3 regions of the Haloleucobacter albus genome follow, and region 1 is predicted to be linked to each of the others. Evidence: predicted binding sites of a transcription regulator. Region 1 holds the regulator's gene; each other region holds the start of a gene.
What was found. The regulator HrcA, encoded in region 1, represses chaperone genes, less so after heat shock. The targets are predictions, from matches to a motif close to GTTAGCACTCNCNNNNNGNGAGTGCTAAC.

Region 1 (5,212 bases):
GGTCTGGCGTGGGCGGGCATAAATGAGATCGAAGGAAACGCGCTGAAAGGCCCGGCGCGCCACGCCCACCGCCTCCAGCGCCTCAACCGCACTGTGCATGCGGCCCAGCGCCTGCAAATCGGCATCATTCAGCGCCTGCACACCCAGCGAGACGCGATTGACCCCCGCCGCACCATAGCCCATGAAATTGGCAGCCTCCACCGAAGTGGGGTTGGCCTCCAGCGTGATTTCAGCATCCGCAGCCAGGGGCCAGGCCGCATGGATGGCCTCCAATATGCCGCCCACCAGCGCCGGCTCCATCAGCGAGGGAGTACCACCACCAAAGAAGACCGTTTCCGCCTGCTGCGGGCCGGTCAGCTCCCGCATATGGGCGATTTCCCGCCGATAGGCCGCCAGATAGGCGTTCTGGTCGGGCGGATCACGCCGCACATGGCTGTTGAAGTCGCAATAGGGGCATTTGGCGCGGCAGAAGGGCCAGTGCACATACACACCAAAGCCACCTTCCGGTGCGCGCGAGAGCTGAGGCCGCGCGCTCATGCCGCCGAGACCCACATTGCCGCCCATACTGTGACGGGGCAGCGCCTTGCCTCAGCGCGCATAATCCAGAAGGGCATAATCTTCCGCATAAAACTCTTCCACCCGCGCCCGGTCGGCCGCAGAAATCCTGGGTTGCGACACATGAGCGCTTTTATTGTCATGCAGAAGCGGGATACGCACGCCAAGATCGGCGCAGAATACCGGCCAGTTCTGCGAGAGGGTTTCCAGCTTGTAGATCTGGTTGACCAGCATGCGCCCCTCTTCATCCCGAAGAAAGACATGATGTGGCGTCCACTGCACATGGGCCTTCGCGAAGATGGCATCAAGATAGGTGGAAAAATCAAAATGCTCCGGCAGGCCGACAAAATCCCGCAGATCCGGGCGTGACGCCATATATCTGTATTGCGAAATCAGCCGCGCCAGCGGATGGCGCACAATTGCGAAGCGGAAACAGGTTTCGAAAAGCTGAGACCCCACCTCGGTGCGGATCTGCTGCGCCGTGAGATGCTGCAAGCCACCGGTCTGGTACTTGTTGTACATGGGCCGCACAAAACCCATCCAGAGATTGGCCTCGGTGCGGTCCGCCTCATGCGGCCACAAGGCATTTTCTATGGATGTGCCCCCGCATTTGGGAATGTGCACAAAGATAATGTTCCGCTTTCTGCAAATCATGCGCCCCCGCCTGATTGTAACTGACCCGGCGGCACATAGTTGCAGAAAGCACACAACCTGAAAACCACCCGCCAAGGGCGGATGGTATATTTCAGGCTTTTTTCAGGCTTTTTTCAGGCGCTTTTCAGGCAGCCCTCAGCCAGTTTCAGAAAAGCGCGGGCGCGATGGGAGAGCCCCTCGCCCAGCGGGGGCAAGCCGTGCTTTTCCTCGGCGTTCATTTCGCCAAAGGTGCGGGTGTGGCCTTCCGGCTGAAAAACCGGATCATAGCCGAAGCCCTTCTCGCCGCGCGGGGGCCAGACGATCTCGCCCTTCACCTCGCCAAGAAACTCTTCCACATGCCCATCCGGCCAGGCCACGCACAGGGCCGAGACGAAGCGGGCCGCCCGCTCTGCCCCGCTTTTGGCGCCGGTGGCCTCCAGCGCATGATGCACCTTGGCCATGGCGGCGGCGAAATCCTTCTCCGGCCCGGCCCAACGGGCGCTGAAAATGCCGGGCGCACCGCCCAGACCTTCCACCGCAAGACCGGAATCATCGGCGAAAGCAGGAAGCTGCGCCGCCCGCGCCGCCGCTTCCGCCTTGATGCGAGCATTGCCGGCAAAGGTATTCTCGGTCTCTTCCGGCTCGGGCAGGTTCAGTTCCGCAGCAGACACCAGCTCAATGCCATAAGGCGCGAGCAGCTCGCGCATTTCCTTCAGCTTGCCAGCATTATGGGTGGCGATGACCACCTTGCCTTCGAGAATGCGACCCATCACTTGAGCGCCTGTTTCTGAAGCGCCACGAGATGGTCCACCCCTTCGCGCGCCAGACCAAGAAGCGAGAGCAATTCATCCTGGGTAAAGGGGGTCTTCTCGGCCGTGCCCTGAATTTCAACAATGCCGCCAGAGCCGGTCATCACGAAATTGGCGTCGGTCTCGGCGGTGGAATCCTCGGCATAATCCAGATCGAGCACCGGCGTGCCGTCATAAATACCGCAGGAGACGGCAGCGACATGATCCTTCAGCGGATTTTGGCGCACCATGGAGCGCGAATACATCCACTCGAAGCAATCATGCAGGGCTACCCACGCCCCGGTAATGGCCGCAGTGCGGGTGCCACCATCGGCCTGCAACACATCACAATCCACCGTGATCTGCTTTTCGCCCATACCGACGAGATCGGTGGCGGTGCGCAGGGAGCGGCCGATCAGGCGCTGGATTTCCTGCGTGCGGCCGGACACCTTGCCGACGGACGATTCGCGGCGGGTCCGGTCATGGGTGGCGCGCGGCAGCATGGAATATTCCGCCGTGACCCAGCCCTTGCCCTGGCCCTTCAACCATGGCGGCAGGCGCTCTTCCAGCGTGGCGGAAACCAGCACATGGGTATCGCCGAATTTCACGAGGCAGGAGCCTTCCGCGTGGCGCATCACGCCCCGCTCGAAGGAAACTGCGCGCATTTCATTGGCGGCGCGCTTGCTGGGGCGCATGGGAAACCTCATTCATCTTGAGCCGTGTGGCGCCCCTTTTAGGAGGATGGCGGCGCAAGCACAACGAAACTTGAAGCCATGAGTGCAAGTCGACACATATTAAGGGTGACGACACATATAAGGGTGATGTCACATATAGGGGTGATGTCACCGGAAAGGCTCGCCATGCGTGATCTGCTGTTCTCCACCACGGCCGGCGCTCTGGCGCAGATTGATGCCCGCTCCCGCGAGATCTTCCGGCAGATCGTGGAAAGCTATCTGGCCACGGGAGAGCCGGTGGGTTCGCGCAATGTGGCGCGCCTGCTGCCCATGCAGCTTTCCGCCGCCTCGGTGCGCAATGTGATGGCGGATCTGGAATCCGCCGGCCTCATCTATGCGCCACACACCAGCGCCGGGCGTCTGCCCACGGAGAGGGGCCTACGCTTCTTCGTGGATGCGTTGATGGAAATCGGCGATGTGAATGAGAGCGACCGCTCCAGCATCGAGGCGCAAATGGCCGCCGCCGCCCGCGCCAATACGGTGGAAGGCGTGCTGAAGGAGGCCACCAGCCTGCTTTCGGGCCTGACCCGCGGAGCCGGCGTGGTGACCGCTACCAAGACCGACCCGGCCTTGCGCCATGTGGAATTCGTTCCGCTGGATCCGGGGCGGGCGCTGGTCATTCTGGTTTCGGAAGACGGGCAGGTGGAAAACCGTATTCTAAGCCTGCCTCCCGGCCTGCCGACTGCGGCGCTGACCGAAGCCACCAATTTCCTCAACGCCCATATTCGCGGCCGCACCCTGGCGGAAGCCCGCGCCGAAATGGAACATTTACGAGCCGAATTGCAGAACGATCTGGATTCGCTGACCGCGCGTGTGGTGGAGGCCGGCCTCGCCTCCTGGTCGGATGGCGCGCCCCATGAGCGCAAGCTGATCGTGCGCGGACAGGCCAAGCTGCTGGAAGATCTGCATGCGCTGGAGGATCTGGAGCGCATCCGCCTGCTGTTTGATGATCTGGAAGCCAAGAGCGAAGTGGTGGATCTGCTGGGCCGGGCGGAGGAAGGCCAGGCCCTGCGCATCTTCATCGGCTCGGAGAACCGGCTGTTCTCGCTTTCCGGCTCATCCACCATTGTTGCGCCCTATCGCGACGGGCAGGGCCGCGTGCTGGGGGTTCTGGGCGTCATCGGCCCCACAAGGCTCAATTACGGGCGGATCGTGCCCATGGTGGATTTCACCGCCCGCATCGTCTCTCGCGTGCTGGGCGCGCCGGGTGACGAGGGCAGCTAAGCCAGCCTCTCATTTTCCGTCTGCCCCAGCAAAAGGAATGCGTCATGGATGTGATGGTTCTCAACAAACCCGGCGGCCGGCTGGAGATGGAGCATCGCCCCATGCCGGAACCCGGACCGGGCGAGGTGCGCATCAGGGTTCTGGCCTGTGGGGTCTGCCGCACGGATCTTCACGTGCTGGATGGCGAATTGCCGGAAACCCGCCTGCCCATCGTGCCCGGCCATGAAATTGTAGGCCGGGTAGACAAGCTGGGCGCGGGTGTCACCCATCTGAAAATGGGTGAGCGTGTGGGCGTGGGCTGGCTGGGCCATGCCTGCGGCACCTGCCCTTATTGCGCAGCGCATGAGGAAAATCTCTGCGACACGCCGGAGTTCACTGGCTGCACCCGCGATGGCGGCTTCGCCACCCACACCATTGCCGACGCCAGCTTCACCTATCCCATGGGAGAAGAGGGAGAGGATACCGCCCTTGCGCCACTGCTGTGTGCGGGGCTGATCGGCTGGCGCACGCTGAAGATGGCTGGCGACGGCAAGCGCATCGGGCTTTATGGCTTTGGCGCAGCGGCCCATATCATTGCGCAGGTGGCGCGCTGGCAAGGGCGCGAATTCTATGCTTTCACCCGCCCCGGCGATGAAGCCGCGCAGGCATTTGCCCGCAGCATGGGCGCGGCATGGGCCGGGCCTTCCGATGCACCCTGCCCGGTGGAACTGGATGCGGCGCTCATCTTCGCCCCGGCGGGTGAGCTGGTGCCACAGGCCCTGCGCGCCGTGCGCAAGGGCGGGCGCGTGGTGTGTGGCGGCATTCATATGAGCGATATTCCCGCCTTTCCCTATCGCTGGCTGTGGGAAGAGCGGAAGATTTTCTCGGTGGCCAACCTCACGCGTGAGGACGCCCATGAGTTTCTGGCGCTGGCTCCACAGGTGGGCCTCACCCCCCATGTCACCCCCTACCCGCTCGCCAAGGCCAACGAGGCGCTGGATGATCTGCGCCATGGCCGACTTCAGGGTGCGGCCGTTCTGGTGCCCTGAGCCTCCCTCAAGCACAAAAGGGCGGACCTTCCGGCCCGCCCCTGTCTTTTCAGCCTGTCAGCGCTGCATGATGTAAGTGCCCGGCGCGGGGCACAGCGGCTCATAGCCCGGCGCACCCATGGGAGGCAGGCTGAAGCGCCCGGACGAGGAATGCGCGGTGAGCCATTCCTCCCATGCCGGCCACCACGAACCCTCATGCGGGATATTGGCTTCCACCCACTGCTCAGCGCCCATATGCAGCTCCTGCGCC
Region 2 (5,212 bases), on a different contig from region 1:
GGCCGAACACGCGCTGTCGCAGCATTTCCACGGTGACGAGATCGCCATCCGCCGCGCCTTCTTCCGCACCCGCCGGCACCTGAAGCTCGCGCCCGGCGGATTTTTTCTCGACAGGAACGATGCGTCCGCCTCCTTCCGGCAGAGCGCGGAAAATGCCAAGAATCTGCCGACGGGCTTTTTCCAGAACCTTGATGACACGGCCGACATGCAGGCCTTCACCGTCTATCGGCTCTTCAATAATGCGCAAGAGAACACGGTCTGACAGGCCGGGCGTGACGGAGCGGCGGGGCGTGCGGCCGGAACTGCGCGGCACGCGCACCAGAATGCGCGGCGGCTCGCCATGTTCTTCCGTATCCCATTCCAGCGGGGTGGCGATCAGTTCGCCATCCGAATCGCGGCTGGAAATGTCGGCCAGCACCACGCCGGGCAGGGCGCCGGGCACATGCAGTTTGCGGCGGCGGCGATCCACCGTGCCATCATCGGCCAGTTCGCGCAGCACTGCCTTCAATTCCATTTTCTGAGCGCCGGAAAGGCCAAAGGCACGGGCAATTTCGCGTTTGCCGACATCACCGCCATTGGCGGCAATGAAGGACAGGATCTGTTTCTTGGTTGGCATTTCGCCCGTGGCATGGGGGGCGATGACAAGCGCCTTCTGCACCTGATCGAATTCTGCGGCCGTGCGCTTGCGGGCCGCGCGGCTGCGGGCCGGGCGAGCAGATGTGGGTTTGATGGGGCGCTTGGTGGGGCGTTTCGGCACTATTTCTGTTTTCCAATGGAAGAGCGTGACAGGAGCATAAGCCCGCCGCGCGGAAATGCGAGCGCAGGACGGGTTTTTCCGGTCAAAAGATGGGAAAGTCCCTCAGGCCGGCGCAGGAATAAAGGGTGCGCCTCTGGAGAGGGAGAAGGTTGAGGGCAGATTTGCCACCCTTCTGATCCGTTCAATAATCACGGCAGAGTGGCAAAAACACGGCGGAGCCGCCTCCGCATGTTTTGTTCCTGGCCGACATGAAAACGGCCGGACACGAGGTCCGGCCGTCAGGGTCTTGAGTTCGGGCCTCAGGCTGTGCCCTGTATGGAGCGTGCCCTGTGGCGCGGTATTCGGGCCGGGCTCAGAAGCCCATGCCACCCATGCCGCCCATACCACCCATGCCGCCGGGCATGGCCGGCGCAGCAGCGCCTTCAGCCTTGGGCAGTTCTGCGACCAGAGCTTCTGTGGTGATGAGCAGGCCAGCCACGGAAGCCGCGTCCTGAAGGGCGGTGCGCACCACCTTGGTGGGATCAAGCACGCCAGCCTTGATCATGTCCACGAACTCGCCGGTCTGGGCGTTGTAGCCGAAGTCATATTCAGCTGCTTCCAGCACCTTGCCGACCACGAGCGAACCGTCATCACCTGCGTTGGAGGCGATCTGGCGGGCCGGAGCCTGAAGCGCGCGGCGCACGATCTCGACGCCGGTCTTCTGGTCGGCATTCGCGACTTCGACAGCTTCCAGAACCTTCAGGGCGCGCAGCAGGGCGGTACCGCCGCCGGGCACAATGCCTTCTTCCACCGCAGCGCGGGTGGCGTTCAGGGCATCGTCCACGCGATCCTTCTTTTCCTTCACTTCGACTTCGGTTGCACCACCAACGCGCACGACAGCCACACCGCCGGCGAGCTTGGCGAGACGCTCCTGAAGCTTCTCGCGGTCATAATCAGAGGAGGTTTCCTCGATCTGCGCCTTGATCTGGGCCACGCGGGCGTTGATCTCTTCCTTGGAGCCAACACCGTCAACGATGGTGGTGTCTTCCTTCTCGATCACCACCTTCTTGGCGCGGCCGAGCTGGTCCAGCGTGACGCCTTCCAGCTTGATGCCGAGGTCTTCGGAGATGACCTGGCCGCCGGTAAGGATGGCGATATCCTGCAACATGGCCTTGCGACGATCACCAAAGCCGGGGGCCTTCACGGCCGCAACCTTCAGGCCACCACGCAGCTTGTTGACCACCAGCGTGGCCAGAGCCTCGCCTTCCACATCTTCAGCAATGATGAGCAGCGGCTTGCCGGACTGCACCACAGCCTCGAGCAGCGGCAGGATCTCCTGCAAATTGCCGAGCTTCTTCTCATTGATGAGAATGTAGGGATCTTCGAACTCAACCCGCATCTTTTCGGAGTTGGTGACGAAGTAGGGGGAGAGATAGCCACGGTCGAACTGCATGCCTTCCACGACATCCAGCTCGGTCTCGGCGGTCTTGGCTTCCTCGACGGTGATGACACCCTCGTTGCCAACCTTCTGCATGGCTTCGGCAAGGAAGCTGCCGACTTCAACGTCGCCATTGGCGGAGATGGTGCCAACCTGCGCGATCTCCTCATTGGAGGTGATCTTCTTGGACTTGGCGGCCAGATCCTTCACCACGAGATCCACGGCGATATCGATGCCGCGCTTCAGATCCATCGGGTTCATGCCGGCGGCAACCGCCTTGGCGCCTTCCTTCACGATGGCCTGCGCCAGAACAGTGGCGGTGGTGGTGCCGTCGCCAGCCAGATCATTGGTCTTGGAGGCCACTTCACGCACGAGCTGGGCGCCGAGATTCTCGAAGCGATCTTCCAGCTCGATTTCCTTCGCCACGGACACGCCGTCCTTGGTGATGCGCGGCGCGCCGAAAGAGCGCTCCAGAACCACGTTGCGACCCTTGGGGCCGAGCGTCACCTTCACGGCGTTGGCGAGGATGTCGACGCCACGCAGAACCTTGTCGCGGGCTTCAACGGAGAATTTCACGTCCTTGGCAGCCATGTGCCTTGCTCCTTGAAAGCATAAATGTCTGGGTCATGCCCCATTCCGCCATCGTGCGGAGGGGCAGGTGGCCGTCAGGCCGGGGAATTGTGCTTGAAGAGCTGAGCCTCAGAGCACGCCGAGGATGTCGCTTTCCTTCATGATGAGCAGATCCTGCCCGTCAATCTTCACTTCGGTGCCGGACCATTTGCCGAACAGCACCTTGTCGCCAGCCTTCACGTCAAGGGCCACGAGTTCGCCCTTTTCGTTGCGCGCGCCGGGACCCACGGAAACGACTTCGCCCTGCTGGGGCTTTTCCTTCGCGGTATCGGGAATAATGATACCGCCGGCGGACTTCTGCTCAGCGTCGAGGCGCTTGACGACAACGCGATCATGCAGAGGACGGAAACCCATCGGGGAAAATCTCCAGTTGCTTTGCTGATTTTCGAGGCACCGGGCTGTAAAACCCGGCTTAGGGCCGATCTAGGAGCCAGCCCCGCAGCCTGCAAGGGGCTGCCATGATTTTTTTGGCACTCTTTGCTCTCGAGTGCCAAAAAGCCGCCGTAAAGGCGCTTGGCGAAAGCAATCGGAAGCCATGGTTCAGGGCCGTAAATCCTGAAATTCAGATGCGGCGGATTTTGTCAGCAGTCTGCTCGTATGGCTGACAGCTCTTTGTTTTTGCAATGGAAACACATTTTTCAGGCTTGGCGCCGCGGAGTGGTTGTGCGGATACTGGCCGTGAGCCTCGGGGCAAGCCTCAGGGCTTTTCCCTGAAGTCATCATGCGGAGCAAGCAAGATCTGCATGTGTTCCCGAGGTGCGTGAAAAGAACCGTTTTGCCCGATGTGAGAGGTCAAATATTAGCTTAGCCAGAGATGGAGGTGTCACCATGGCATCAATCGTTCCGCCGCGAGAGACGGTTTCGCGTGATTTTGCCCGGCAGTGGGAAGGCTTTGTGCTGGCCACGGCAGAAATTCTCTATCATCTGCCGGATCACCCCTCTCTGTTGCAGAGCTATCTCTGGCAGGACTATGACAAATGCCCGGAATTTCCAGAGCTGAACAAGTTCCTCAGCTTCTGGACCAGGGAGATTGAAGGGCGGTTGCATTCGGTGCGGGTGGCGCATTGCGGGCTCATCAAGCCCGCTGAAATGCGCGCTGTGGACGGCTTGTACACGCTGCATTGAAGGCGAGCAGCGGTGCGGGCTCTGCATGAATGATCATGGCGCATGCGTGCCTGGAAACGCCCGCAGGTTGCAGGCCGGACGGGCGCGCATGTTGCTATCATGCTTCGGGCCAGATTGTTCGGACGATATGTTCCGCATGTGCATGGACGTGGGCGCACTTCCTTAATATAAGCCCTGACGCTGCCGCTTTTCCGGTGTTATTAGGGGGTGACCTTGAGGAAGGTCATCATTCGCCCACGAGGCCGTTTTGGACCACCGCACACCCCGCACATCTGAATTGCTCGCTGCTGTCCTCGTCGCCACGGAGGGGGACAAGGTGGCGGTTGGTGATCTGGTGAATGCGCTGCGCAACCGTGCCTTTGGCATCCTTCTGCTGATTTTCGGCATTCCCAACTGCATTCCCATGCCGCCAGGCCTTCCGGTGATTTGCGGTATCATTCTTGCGCTCATCGGCTTGCAGATGGCGTTGGGCCGGCAGGAAGTGTGGCTGCCGGAGATCATATCCCGGCGCACCTTTTCACGTTCTGTCCTGGAAAAGATCGTGAATACCTCGCGGCCCTATATCGAGCGCTTCGAGAACTGGTCCCGGCCGCGTCTTCCGCAGGTTTCCGGAGCCGCAGGGCGGCGGGGAGTGGGTGTGCTGGTGGTTGTGCTGGGGCTGGTGCTGGCGTTTCTGCCTATCCCCATCTTCGGAAACATTCCGCCGGGCATTGCTGTGTGCGTGCTGGGGCTTGGGCTGGTGGAGCGTGATGGCGTGATTATCGCCATTGGTTATGCGGTTACCGCGCTGGCCCTTGTCGTTCTGGGGCTTATGGCATGGGCGTTGTGGCGGGGCGCCATCGCCATTCTCTGAATATCTGTACTGTTTCTGTATTTGCGCCGATTGTTGGACCCATGCGTGTTGATGCCTTTGATTTCGAACTGCCTCCCGAGCAGATTGCCCTGCGGCCCATGGAGCCGCGAGAGGCCGCCCGTCTGCTGGTGGTGCGTCCGGGTGCGAGCCCGGAGCGGGAAGATGCACATGTGGGGGATCTGCCGCATTATCTGAAGGCGGGGGATGTGCTGGTGGTGAATGACACGCGTGTCATTCCCGCAGCTCTCGTCGGAATCCGCAGCCGGGAGGGCGGTAGCGACGTGCGCATTGAAGCCACGCTGGTAAGGCGTCGGGATGGACGGAGCTGGACAGCCTTCGCCAAGCCGGCCAAGCGCTTGCGGCCTGGCGATGTCATTCGTTTTGAAGGGGCTGGAGGCGTGGTGCTGGAAGCCACGGTGCAAGCCAAGCG
Region 3 (5,212 bases), on a different contig from region 1:
TCGTGCTTGATACCAACACCAAACAAACCAGATGCCGTGGAGGAGGAAAGCATGTCCGGGGCCCGGATTCTGTACGGAATATCGCATTCAGGCCATGCCCACAGGGTGGAGCTTCTGTTGCGTATGCTGAAGCTGCCTTATGAGATGCGCGAAGCGCCCCAGGAGGTGAGGCAGGAGGAGGCTTTTCTCCGGCTGAATCCGCTGAGGCAGATTCCGGTCTTGCAGGATGGGGATCTTGTGCTGTGCGATAGCTGCGCCATTCTGGTCTATCTGGTGAAAGCCTATGCGCCGGGAACGCACTGGCTGCCAGAAGATGCGGTGGGCGCTGCGGAAGTTCAGCGGTGGCTGGCTTTTGCTGCGGGGGAGTTGAAATATGGCCCGGCCGCAGCCCGGCGGATGGCGCTGTGGAACATGCCCGGTGACAAGCGTGAGGCAGTTCGTATTGCCCGCACATTTCTGACTTTCATGAACGGGCATCTGGAAGAGCGGATCTGGCTGGCCACGGGGCAGCCCACAATCGCGGACCTAGCCTGTTACGCCTATGTGGCTCATGCCCCGGAGGGCGGTATAGATCTGACGCCTTATCCGGCGGTGCGGGTGTGGTTGCAACGGGTGCAGGCTTTGCCGGGCTTCTTCCCCATGCCCGCGTCTCCTCTGCCAGCTCCCGCGCCGCTGGCCTCTACCGGATCGGGTCATTTTACGACCGGTCCCCGTTGAACAAGTGATTCGCGCGGGGCTTTTTCTCGAAAATCCTGAAGAATGAGCCCCGCACACACCTGCCCGCAGCCTGTGGAGAGCCGTTGAAGGGCGCGGAAGGGCATTGAAGATGAATGGCCCGGACAGGCTTGCGCAATCTGGCCTGTTTCCCGGCTTGTAGCCGCCTCAAGCCGGTGCTATGCGGCGAAGATGACCGCCAGCGCTCAAAAGAACATTCGCAATTTTTCCATCGTCGCTCATATCGACCATGGAAAGTCCACCCTTGCCGATCGGCTGATCCAGATCACCGGCGGGCTCACGGCCCGTGAGATGACCGATCAGGTGCTCGACAATATGGATATCGAGCGCGAACGCGGCATCACCATCAAGGCGCAGACCGTGCGCCTGGCCTACAAGGCCCATGATGGCGAAATCTATACGCTGAACCTCATCGACACTCCCGGCCATGTGGATTTTGCCTATGAGGTGAACCGTTCGCTGGCCGCCGTGGAAGGCTCTCTTCTGGTAGTGGACGCCTCGCAGGGGGTGGAGGCGCAGACCTTGGCCAATGTGTATCAGGCGCTGGACAACGACCATGAGATCGTGCCCGTCCTGAACAAGGTGGACTTGCCGGCCGCCGAGCCGGAAAAGGTGAAGGCGCAGATTGAGGATGTGATCGGTCTGGACGCTTCCGATGCCATCGGCATTTCTGCCAAGACCGGCCTGAATGTGGAGCAGGTGCTGGAAGCCATTGTGACGCGCCTGCCGCCCCCCACCGGAGACCGTGAGGCGCCGCTGAAGGCGCTGCTGGTGGATAGCTGGTACGATGTCTATCTCGGCGTGGTGGTTCTGGTGCGCGTTATGGATGGCGTGCTCAAGAAGGGCCAGCGCATCAAGATGCTGGGTTCCGGCGCATCCTATGATGTGGACCGGGTGGGTGTGTTCACTCCCAAGATGGTGGCCGTGCAGGAACTGGGGCCGGGTGAAATCGGCTTCCTCACCGGCTCCATCAAGGAAGTGGCTGATACCCGCGTGGGTGATACCATCACCGAGGAGAAGCGCTCCTGCGCGGAAGCGCTGCCGGGCTTCAAGCCGGCCCAGCCCGTGGTGTTCTGCGGCCTGTTCCCTGTTGATGCTGCGGATTTTGACGATCTGCGCGCCGCCATGGGCAAGCTGCGGTTGAACGATGCCAGCTTCTCCTTCGAGATGGAAACCTCGGCGGCGCTGGGCTTCGGCTTCCGCTGCGGCTTTCTCGGCCTGTTGCATCTGGAAATCATCCAGGAGCGGCTGGAGCGCGAGTTCAATCTCGACCTGATCGCCACTGCACCTTCGGTCATCTATGAAATCGGGATGACGGATGGCTCCGTGATTGAGCTGCACAATCCGGCCGATATGCCGGATGTGGTGAAAATCGAGGAAATCCGCGAGCCGTGGATCCGCGCCACTATCATGACGCCGGATGAGTATCTCGGCGCCGTGCTCAAGCTGTGTCAGGACCGGCGCGGCAACCAGATTGAGCTCACCTATGTCGGCGCACGCGCCATGGTGACCTATGATCTGCCGCTGAACGAGGTGGTGTTCGATTTCTATGATCGGCTGAAATCCATCTCCAAGGGTTATGCCTCGTTTGATTACCAGATCACCGAATATCGCCCCGGCGATCTGGTGAAGATGTCGCTGCTGGTGAATGCTGAGCCGGTGGATGCTCTCTCCATGCTGGTGCACCGCACCCGCGCCGAAGCGCGCGGTCGTGTGATGTGTGAAAAGCTGAAGGAGCTGATTCCGCAGCACATGTTCCAGATTCCGGTGCAGGCGGCCATTGGTGCGAAAATCATTGCCCGCGAGACCATCCGCGCCTTGCGCAAGGATGTGACCGCCAAATGCTATGGCGGCGATGTCAGCCGCAAGCGCAAGCTGCTGGAGAAGCAGAAAGAGGGCAAGAAGAAGATGCGCCAGTTCGGCAAGGTGGAGATTCCTCAGGAAGCCTTCATCGCCGCCCTGAAGATGGATGACTGAGATGTTGCCGCTCCTGTCTGGATGCAGGTGCTCTCAGGTTTGAAAAACATGAGCCGGAGGGGAGATCTTTCCTCCGGCTTTTTTCGTGCCGTGTATCGGGCTTGTGTACATATGAAAATGCCCCATACGCGACAGCGGTGCGTATGGGGCATCGAAAATCAGGGGCAGCCGGCAGGGGGCTGTCTGGCAGCCTCAGGGGCAGCGCACATAAATCATGGTGCCGTAGCGGCCGGAGACTTCCGGATCCACCCATTTCAGCACCATCACATTGCCATCGAAGCGCACCACCTGGCGGTCTCTCTGGGCACCGGCGGGTTCCGTGGGCAGGCCGAGGAAGGTGGGCCCGCCATTGGCCTTGGAGACAAGCTCGGAGAGCTTGTTGTCATCAGCCAGATACATCAGCACACCGCCGCTGGTGCCATTGGTGATGACATAGGGGTTGGAGCACTGGGCGCGAGCCTGCTTCTCCGTGCGGGCGGCGTCCTGCGGGCGATGATAGGCGGCAAGGCCCCATTTACCTACCAGCTGATCTGCCGAAATGGGGCTGGTGAAGACCGGCCGGGCCGGAGGCGGGGGCTCTGACGGCGTGGTGCTGCACGCGGCGAGAGTGAGGCCCATCGCGCCGATCATCGCACCTGTGGCCAGGCCGGAGCGGCGTTCACTGCGCGCGTTCAACCATGCAAGCATCAGATTCATGAGTTACCCCGAGGCCTCCGCCATCTCGTTTTCCGCTGCGGTGGGGGGACATGCGCCACCCATTCGCAGAACCATAAAGCCTTCAGGCCACGGCGTCGATAAAAGCTCGCCCAAGCGAGTAGATCCGTGGCTGTTGTCTGTCTTTACCATAGCGCGACGGGAGTTACCGCTTCGTATCTGCAACAGTGTGGCAGCAACCGTATGTCGAGAAAAAAAGATGGGGGGCAGGAGCGTATTTTCCTGTTCCCCCCGCCTTGACGGAAAGGGGGGCGCTGCCTATCTCGACCCTGAGCCTGGCACTCGGCCAACGAGAGTGCCAGCTGCGGGCCGCAAGGCCCGTTTCCCAGTTTCGAGAGGAATTGACCATGTCCTTCCGTCCCCTGCATGACCGCGTGGTTGTGAAGCGTATCGAGGCCGAGCAGAAGACCGCCGGCGGCATCATCATCCCCGACACCGCCAAGGAAAAGCCCCAGGAGGGCGAGGTGATCGCTGTCGGTCCCGGCGCGCGTGACGAAGCCGGCAAGCTGGTGCCCCTCGATGTGAAGGCGGGCGACAAGGTGCTGTTCGGCAAGTGGTCCGGCACCGAGGTGAAGATCGACGGCCAGGACCTGCTCATCATGAAGGAGAGCGACATTCTGGGCGTCGTCGGCTGACACGCTGGAATGTCGGCCCGGATGGGCCGGTCATGATCTTTTTCTAGTTTCAGGAGGCCGATATGGCTGCCAAAGACGTCAAGTTTTCTGCCGACGCCCGCGAAAAGCTGCTGCGTGGCGTGGATATTCTCGCCAATGCCGTGAAGGTCACCCTCGGCCCCAAGGGTCGTAATGTGGTGATTGAGAAGTCCTTCGGCGCTCCGCGCATCACCAAGGACGGCGTGTCCGTGGCGAAGGAAATCGAGCTTGAGGACAAGTTCGAGAATCTCGGCGCCCAGCTCGTGCGCGAAGTCGCGTCCAAGACCAATGATCTGGCTGGCGACGGCACCACCACTGCTACCGTTCTGGCCCAGGCCATCGTGAAGGAAGGTGCCAAGTCGGTTGCCGCCGGCATGAACCCGATGGATCTGAAGCGCGGCATCGACATGGCCGTTGCCGCTGCCATCGCCGACGTGCAGGGCCGCGCCAAGAAGGTTTCCGCCTCTTCGGAAGTCGCCCAGGTCGGCACCATCTCCGCGAACGGTGATGCCGCCATCGGCGAGATGATCGCCGGCGCGATGCAGAAGGTCGGCAATGAGGGTGTCATCACCGTCGAGGAAGCCAAGACCGCCGAGACCGAGCTGGATGTCGTGGAAGGCATGCAGTTCGACCGTGGCTATCTCTCCCCGTATTTCGTGACGAATGCGGAGAAGATGATCGCCGACATGGAAGAGCCCTACATTCTCATTTTCGAGAAGAAGCTCTCCGGCCTTCAGCCGATCCTGCCGGTGCTTGAGGCTGTCGTGCAGTCCGGCAAGCCGCTGGTCATCATCGCTGAAGACGTGGAAGGCGAGGCTCTGGCCACGCTGGTGGTCAACAAGCTGCGTGGCGGTCTGAAGGTTGCGGCCGTGAAGGCTCCCGGCTTCGGTGACCGTCGCAAGGCTATGCTGGAGGATATCGCCATCCTCACCGGCGGCCAGGTCATCTCCGAGGATCTCGGCATCAAGCTCGAGAATGTCAGCCTGAACGATCTGGGCCGCGCCAAGAAGGTCATCCTCGAGAAGGAAAAGACCACCATTGTCGACGGCGTGGGCGAGAAGTCCGAGATCGAGGCCCGTGTGGCGCAGATCAAGGCGCAGATCGAGACCACCTCTTCCGACTATGACCGCGAG

Region 2: a site for HrcA is predicted at 3,271-3,299, ahead of groES (co-chaperone GroES). Genes of this name have one in related genera too.
Region 3: a site for HrcA is predicted at 3,701-3,729, ahead of groES (co-chaperone GroES). Genes of this name have one in related genera too.

What each region holds. Positions count from the first base shown of each region.
Region 1 is NZ_JBQWAS010000028.1:138,423-143,634, forward strand. Features, by position in the region: gene hemW (radical SAM family heme chaperone HemW) at 1-537, opposite strand, end outside; gene ACT6QH_RS10610 (sulfotransferase family 2 domain-containing protein) at 589-1,209, opposite strand; gene rdgB (RdgB/HAM1 family non-canonical purine NTP pyrophosphatase) at 1,323-1,958, opposite strand; gene rph (ribonuclease PH) at 1,958-2,671, opposite strand; gene hrcA (heat-inducible transcriptional repressor HrcA) at 2,837-3,934, shown strand; gene ACT6QH_RS10630 (zinc-dependent alcohol dehydrogenase family protein) at 3,979-4,962, shown strand; gene ACT6QH_RS10635 (PHA/PHB synthase family protein) at 5,020-5,212, opposite strand, start outside.
Region 2 is NZ_JBQWAS010000019.1:112,833-118,044, forward strand. Features, by position in the region: gene rnr (ribonuclease R) at 1-616, opposite strand, end outside; gene groL (chaperonin GroEL) at 1,110-2,765, opposite strand; gene groES (co-chaperone GroES) at 2,874-3,158, opposite strand; gene ACT6QH_RS03890 (usg protein) at 3,633-3,929, shown strand; gene ACT6QH_RS03895 (exopolysaccharide biosynthesis protein) at 4,177-4,782, shown strand; gene queA (tRNA preQ1(34) S-adenosylmethionine ribosyltransferase-isomerase QueA) at 4,824-5,212, shown strand, end outside.
Region 3 is NZ_JBQWAS010000023.1:130,834-136,045, forward strand. Features, by position in the region: gene ACT6QH_RS07155 (glutathione S-transferase) at 52-717, shown strand; gene lepA (translation elongation factor 4) at 907-2,712, shown strand; gene ACT6QH_RS07165 (hypothetical protein) at 2,905-3,408, opposite strand; gene groES (co-chaperone GroES) at 3,774-4,061, shown strand; gene groL (chaperonin GroEL) at 4,124-5,212, shown strand, end outside.